Regions from separate parts of the Bacillus sp. MT94 genome, predicted to be linked through region 2. Evidence: riboswitches for the same ligand, from Rfam matches in the RefSeq annotation. Region 2 holds a riboswitch; each other region holds the start of a gene.
The links. A riboswitch is a leader RNA that binds a small molecule or an ion and turns the genes downstream of it on or off. The one in region 2 is predicted to bind S-adenosylmethionine.
Positions count from the first base shown of each region.

Region 1: it holds a riboswitch for S-adenosylmethionine, as region 2 does, so the genes downstream of both, metI (cystathionine gamma-synthase/O-acetylhomoserine thiolyase) here and AC1Q51_RS11785 (Na+/H+ antiporter NhaC family protein) in region 2, are expected to answer to the same signal.
Region 3: it holds a riboswitch for S-adenosylmethionine, as region 2 does, so the genes downstream of both, AC1Q51_RS20400 (hypothetical protein) here and AC1Q51_RS11785 (Na+/H+ antiporter NhaC family protein) in region 2, are expected to answer to the same signal.

Region 1 covers NZ_JBXAEZ010000002.1:546,911-549,113, forward strand. Annotated here, with positions in the region: gene AC1Q51_RS08560 (bifunctional homocysteine S-methyltransferase/methylenetetrahydrofolate reductase) at 1-752, opposite strand, end outside; SAM riboswitch class I at 823-932, opposite strand; SAM riboswitch class I at 1,136-1,246, shown strand; gene metI (cystathionine gamma-synthase/O-acetylhomoserine thiolyase) at 1,341-2,203, shown strand, end outside.
Region 2 covers NZ_JBXAEZ010000003.1:21,644-23,846, reverse strand. Annotated here, with positions in the region: gene AC1Q51_RS11790 (ribonuclease FAU-1 family protein) at 1-486, shown strand, start outside; SAM riboswitch class I at 607-712, shown strand; gene AC1Q51_RS11785 (Na+/H+ antiporter NhaC family protein) at 807-2,123, shown strand.
Region 3 covers NZ_JBXAEZ010000005.1:457,039-459,241, forward strand. Annotated here, with positions in the region: gene AC1Q51_RS20390 (NAD(P)H-dependent oxidoreductase) at 1-58, opposite strand, end outside; gene AC1Q51_RS20395 (SWIM zinc finger family protein) at 87-470, opposite strand; gene AC1Q51_RS20400 (hypothetical protein) at 731-1,048, opposite strand; SAM riboswitch class I at 1,089-1,187, opposite strand; gene AC1Q51_RS20405 (hypothetical protein) at 1,310-1,501, shown strand; gene AC1Q51_RS20410 (YwiC-like family protein) at 1,534-2,203, opposite strand, start outside.

The sequences.
Region 1 (2,203 bases), on a different contig from region 2:
ATCGCCTCAAAATAAGCTGGGCTTCCCTCATATACGTAACGTCCCTCCACATAATTCGGGAGACCTGCATTTGGGTATGCTGATAAATAGCCATTTTGCGGAATCGATATCATTTTGAAAGCCTCCGTCATATGAAGCGGCCCTAGTTGACAATTTAATCCAACAACATTTGCACCGTAATCTATAAGTTGCTTTAATATTTCATTGACATCATTTCCATTTTGAGTCGTACCTGCTTCATGTAACGCTAATTGAGCAACAATTGGAATGTTCGTTTGCTTACGCAATACTTTAACAGCATGAAGTAATTCAAATTCATCGTAAAAAGTTTCTAATAGTAATCCATCAACCTGTTCTTCTAGTAAAGCCCCTGCCTGTTCAAGTAGCATAAACTCCCTTTCCATATCAGTCGTTGTAACGGCTCCGATATGTTTCATACCACCAATTGTTCCTAAAATTGCATTTTTATCTGTCACAGATGCTTTCGCCAGTTTTACTGCCGCTCTATTAATTTCTGTAACTTGATTTTCTAAGCCGTACATACGTAATTTCGCCTCATTTGCTCCATACGTATTCGTTTGAATTACATCTGCTCCAGCAGCTACATATTGTTTATGAATCGATATAATTAAGTCTGGATCAGATACATTCAATTCTTCAAAGCTACTTTGCAAGCCATGTGAATGCAATAACGTCCCAACCGCACCATCACCTATTACAATTCCTTTTGATAATAAATCTAGTAATTTCACGAATCTCCCTCATTTCTATCAATATAAAAACCCCCTCTTCACTTTGAAGAGGGGGACATAATCGTTCCTCCTCTTATTATGCAAAACATTCGTTTTGCAGGTATTAGCACCGTTTCAAACATTTCGTTTGAAGGTTGCCGGGTTTCACAGGGCCTTTCCCTCCACCGCTCTCAATAAGAGTTGTCTTTATTATTTTATTTATGTAGCTAAAAGGAAATGCGTTCCCCTTTTAACAATGTTTGTTAATTTTTTAATAAATTTAGCATGCACAAAAGTAAAAGTCAATGACACTTGCGGAAAAATAAAAATTTTTCAAAATAAAGTTGCAATTCAATTATCTTTTGTTGTAAAGTTAAAAACATAATAAAAATTTCATACGAACATTCTTATCTAGAGAGGTAGAGGGACTGGCCCTGTGACGCCTCAGCAACCATTAACATTTTGTTAATAAGGTGCTAATTCCAGCAAATTGTGAAAGATTTGACAGATGAGAAGAAGACTCTATTCAAACCGAAAGCCTTCTTCTTAGAAGGCTTTTTTTATTTTATATTCACTTAATGTTTCAATTTAAAAAGGAGGAATTTTCACATGTCAACAATCGAAACAAAACTAGCACAAATCGGCAATCGCAGTGAAACTACAACTGGAACGGTTAATCCACCAGTTTATTTCTCAACCGCTTATCGTCATGAAGGAATTGGTAAATCTACTGGCTTTGACTATTCACGAACTGGCAATCCAACTCGAGGTCTTTTAGAACAGGCAATCGCAGACTTAGAATATGGCGAACAAGGTTATGCCTGTAGTTCAGGGATGGCGGCTGTTCTCCTCGTCCTTTCTCTATTCCGCTCTGGAGACGAACTTATTGTATCTGAAGATTTATACGGTGGAACGTATCGATTATTTTCTGAACATGAAAAAAAGTGGAATGTTCGATGTAGATACGTAAATACACAGTCTATTAAACAAATTGAGCAAGCTATCACAACTGAAACGAAGGCTATTTTCATAGAAACTCCAACTAATCCATTAATGCAAGTTACTGATATTGCTGCTGTCGCAACTGTAGCGAAAAGGCACGGACTACTTCTTATTGTAGACAACACATTCTACACACCTTATATACAGCAACCATTAACAGAAGGTGCTGACATTGTACTTCACAGCGCAACGAAATATTTAGGGGGACATAACGATGTACTAAGCGGACTTGTCGTTGCAAAAGGAAAGGAACTTTGTGAAGAAATCGCTCATTATCATAATGCATCAGGTGCAGTTTTAAGCCCATTTGACTCATGGTTACTAATTCGCGGTATGAAAACGTTAGCGCTTCGCATGAGACAGCATGAAGAAAATGCGAAAGCAGTTGTTGCATATTTAAATGATGAAGACGGGGTGACAGATGTATTTTATCCTGGAAGAGGCGGCATGATTTCATTTCGCCTTAAAGA
Region 2 (2,203 bases):
AAAAGACTAATAGAAAAGAGTTATAGGCTTAAGCAAGTGGAAGAGGGAATGCTCGGAATACTGGATATAAAAAAGGTGAGAGAGCCTAGTTGTAAAGAATATGATGGTAAAGAAATTTGTATTGCAAGTGATGGGTATACGTGGGTTCAATATTTCATTAATGGAAAGAACTTTGCGATTACAGTTATGTTAGATGATAGGCACAATTTAGTGCAATATTATATTGATGTGACGAAAGAATATGAAATAGACGATCGTGGTTTACCGTATTTTGATGATTTATATTTAGATGTAGTATTATTACCTAGCGGTAAGGTGTATGTATTAGATGAAGAGGAGCTAGAGGATGCTTATAAAAGTGGCGATGTCACGAAGGAAGAGTATGAGTTAGCTTGGTACACTACGAAATGGATATTAGCAGCAATAAAAAATAGTGAATTTTATTGGATTTCAATATTGGAAGAAGAAATCGAAAAGTTAAAATGATTATTGTATTCAAATTTTTGTATAATTACCAAAAAAATCTATACAAAAAATAATTGACTTTTGTTTTGTAAGCGAGTAAAGTTAGGGAAGAAATTATTATTAAAAAATAAATATGAAACCTTCTTATAAAGAGAGGCGGAGGGACTGGCCCTACGATGCCTCGGCAGCGGACTCGATTTCAGAGTGCTGTGCCAAATCCAGCAAGCATGTGCTTGAAAGATGAGAAGAGCGTTTCTTATAGATGTATAAGACCTCTTCTCACCGGAAGAGGTCTTTTGTTATTCATTAGAAAAAGGTTGAAACTAGGGAGAGATGGTACTTTGAAAGAAACGAGAGGAAATGGTTTAGCTTTATTACCACTTGGGATATTTTTGGCGCTATTTATTGGTTCTGGAATTATTACAGGTGATTTCTATAAATTGCCGATACTTGTAGCGATTTCAATTGCTGTAGGAGTCGCTTTAGTGATGAATCGTAAAGAAAGTTTTAATGTGAAAGTAGAGCGGTTCGCTAAAGGTGCAGGAAATCCGGATATTATGATTATGGTATTAATTTTTGTGCTTGCAGGTGCATTTTCTGAAACTGCTAAAGGAATGGGCGGAGTAGACTCAACTGTTAATTTAGCGTTAACTATTTTACCGCCAGGATTTATCGTAGCTGGAATCTTTGTTATTGGTGCATTTATTTCATTAGCAATGGGAACTTCAATGGGAACAATTGCAGCATTAGCGCCGATTGCTGTAGGTATTAGTGGTCAAACTGATATCTCAATTGCGCTTGCAATGGCTACTGTTGTTGGGGGAGCGATGTTTGGTGATAATTTATCATTTATTTCAGATACAACAATCGCAGCTGTTCGTTCACAAGGAACAGAAATGAAAGATAAGTTTAAAACGAATTTTTTAATTGTGTTACCAGCGGCTATTATTACAATTGTACTATTAGTAATAGTTACTTCAGGAAGTGACACGCAAATTAAAGCACATAGCTTTGATTGGATAAAGATTTTACCGTACGCAGGAGTACTTATTACAGCGCTACTTGGCTGGAATGTACTTATTGTATTAACTGGTGGAACTGTATTATCTGGTGTTATCGGTCTTATAGATGGAAGTTACACGTTAGAAAGTTTCTTTAAAAGTGTAACGACTGGAATGGGCGGTATGATGGAGTTAGTATTACTTGCTATATTAATTGGCGGTATGGTTGAATTAATCCAATATAATGGTGGTATTCAATATTTAATGAATGTATTAACACGTAATATTCGTTCGAAAAAAGGTGCAGAATTTGGTATTGCTGGTTTAGTAAGTATGACTAATATGTGTACAGCGAATAATACGATTTCGATTATTTTTACAGGCCCGCTTGCAAAAAATATTGCAGATCAATATGAAATAGACCCTCGTAAATCAGCGAGTGTATTAGATCTTTTCTCATGTTGTGTACAAGGATTAATTCCGTACGGTGCCCAAATGTTAACGGCAGCAGGATTTGCAGCGTTATCTCCGGTTGAATTGTTGCCATATGCATTTTATCCAATCTTAGTTGGAGTATGTGGGATTGTTTCTATTTTAATTGGATTTCCAAGATTTTCTAAAGTGGCTGAGAAAAAAGAGTATCATAAAACAGCTTAATTTAATATGAATGTTAGTAATTAAAAAAACGTGCAGAGAATAAACTCTGCACGTTTTTTTGCGTAAAGGGCTGAATATGA
Region 3 (2,203 bases), on a different contig from region 2:
AAATTGCCCCGTTAAAACTTGAAGGATTAGGATGAGCGTATATAATCAGTACGTTCACTACAAAACAACTCCCTCTATCGTTAAAGTTATCCCTTCTTTAATAACTTCTCTACAATTTGTACGTTTTTCGAACTTTGCAACAGTCGATTTAATACAGTAAGTAACTCTTCTTTTTCTAAATCTTTCAGTTTCTCTTTAACTGCACTCTCACCAGCACCTTGAATATCATAAACAACTGCCGCCATATGTTTACAATAATTTTCATACGGACATTCGCAACTACTTTTTGAAAAATCTTCGAGATCGATAACTACTTCATAATTCCCTGCATTTCCAGTAACGAAAGCAAACACTTTTTTATCTTGTATTTCAACATCTTCTACATGTCCATCTTCATAATATTCATATCCCTTATCTACAATGTACTTTGGGATCCATTTCGTTATATCTTTTAATAAGTAAGCGTACATAATTGTACCCCTTCCTTTAATTCCCTTTTGACTTCAAAAATCCTGCATGTTATTCTAATTACTGTTAAGTAGCAAGTCTACGTGACAAAACGACTGACACCTATTCGGCGAAGGTGTCTCTTTTCATTTGCAGCCGATACGAATTGCCTCTTTCAGGCACATTCAATTTTTGACACTACACACTCAACACCATTCCCTGTATCAGGCTGCTTAAGCAGTCTTTTACTCTACATACTCCGTTATTTTAAAAAAAAGAGAGCTTAGCTCCCTTTTCTCGCCTTATAAAATACCCCTTTTTCAGTATAGAGATATTCATCAGCTAATGTAATTTTCCCATCCAGTTTCAGTTCATCTAATAGTCTTGATAAATAAAATTGATGTAACATCTTTTTCGTGAATTTTCCTTCATGATGCGAAACGATATGTTCTTGAATATCTAACAATGATATTGGCTTATCTTGCTCTATCATATATTCATAAACTGTACTACGCAGTTTTACGTATTTTTCGAGTGTCACAGCAATGCGCAACCCCTTTCTTCTTAATATAAATTTTCGTAATCGGTTTTTTTGCAACAAAAAAACCTCTCCGATAAGAAGAAGTTACGTATATATCTTCGTCTTATCTCCCAGAACAAATATGTTCTGCTGGAATTAGCACCTGCATCGCGGTTGCTGGGTTTCATCGGGCCAGTCCCTCCACCTCTCTGGATAAGAAAATATTCACTTAATTCTTACTATACGTAATTTCATTTTAATTGTCAAACAAATATAACAAATAATATTTTCTTCTTTACTGTTCATACTATACATATATGAATATGCAAGGAGGATTATGAAATGCATCAAAATGCTCGCGGATATGTACAAGATTCTTTTCAATCATTACAAGAAGCAAAACATTGTTTAGAAGAAGCACTACAGACTGTTGAAAAAGATTTTAATCGCGCTCGTATTGAGCAATCCCTTTATGCGATCGAACAAGCTATTCAACGCTGCGATTACACCGTTCACATTTTAGAACAAGATTGAAAAAACTTCCCATCATAAGGTGGGAAGTTTTTTCAAATGGCATACTTCATAATTATTGCCGTTATGATTAAAAAATATACAGAATTCACAATTTCTAAAATCCCTACTTTTATAATAGAAATTTTTTTGCCATACAATATAATGGCTCGAATGACACTTGGTATAAAAATAAGGGAGCACCACGGATTAATTGCAAATACAATGATTGTTAATAGAATATGATAACCCCAAGATATAAAACGATACTTCGGATTATTTTTCTCACGTATCATCGTTTTCACATAAAACGTACTACCTAAAAAGTATAAGAATGAAATAAGTGCAATGAATAATGCTGTATGATCGATTTGTTTCATTGAAAAATAATAACTAATTAACCCACCAACACAAAACACAATGATCGCACAAATATCATTTAATAGTGCTCTTTCATTTTTTTGACGAGCGTAATACATATTCACTATAAATAATGGAATCATTACTATTACGAATAAAAGAATTCGCCACTCATATAATAAAGAAATCATCCCAAATAGGAACGCGATAGTAAAGTAAACAATAGCAGCATGTAAAAATTCTTTTTTTCTTCTTTGCTTTATGTACGTAAGAAATGGATACGTGGCTAAATAGATAAAGAACCATGCTATAAACAATGGAATATGATAAATAGTAGGTTTCCCAAGTATGATACTTAATAGAAAA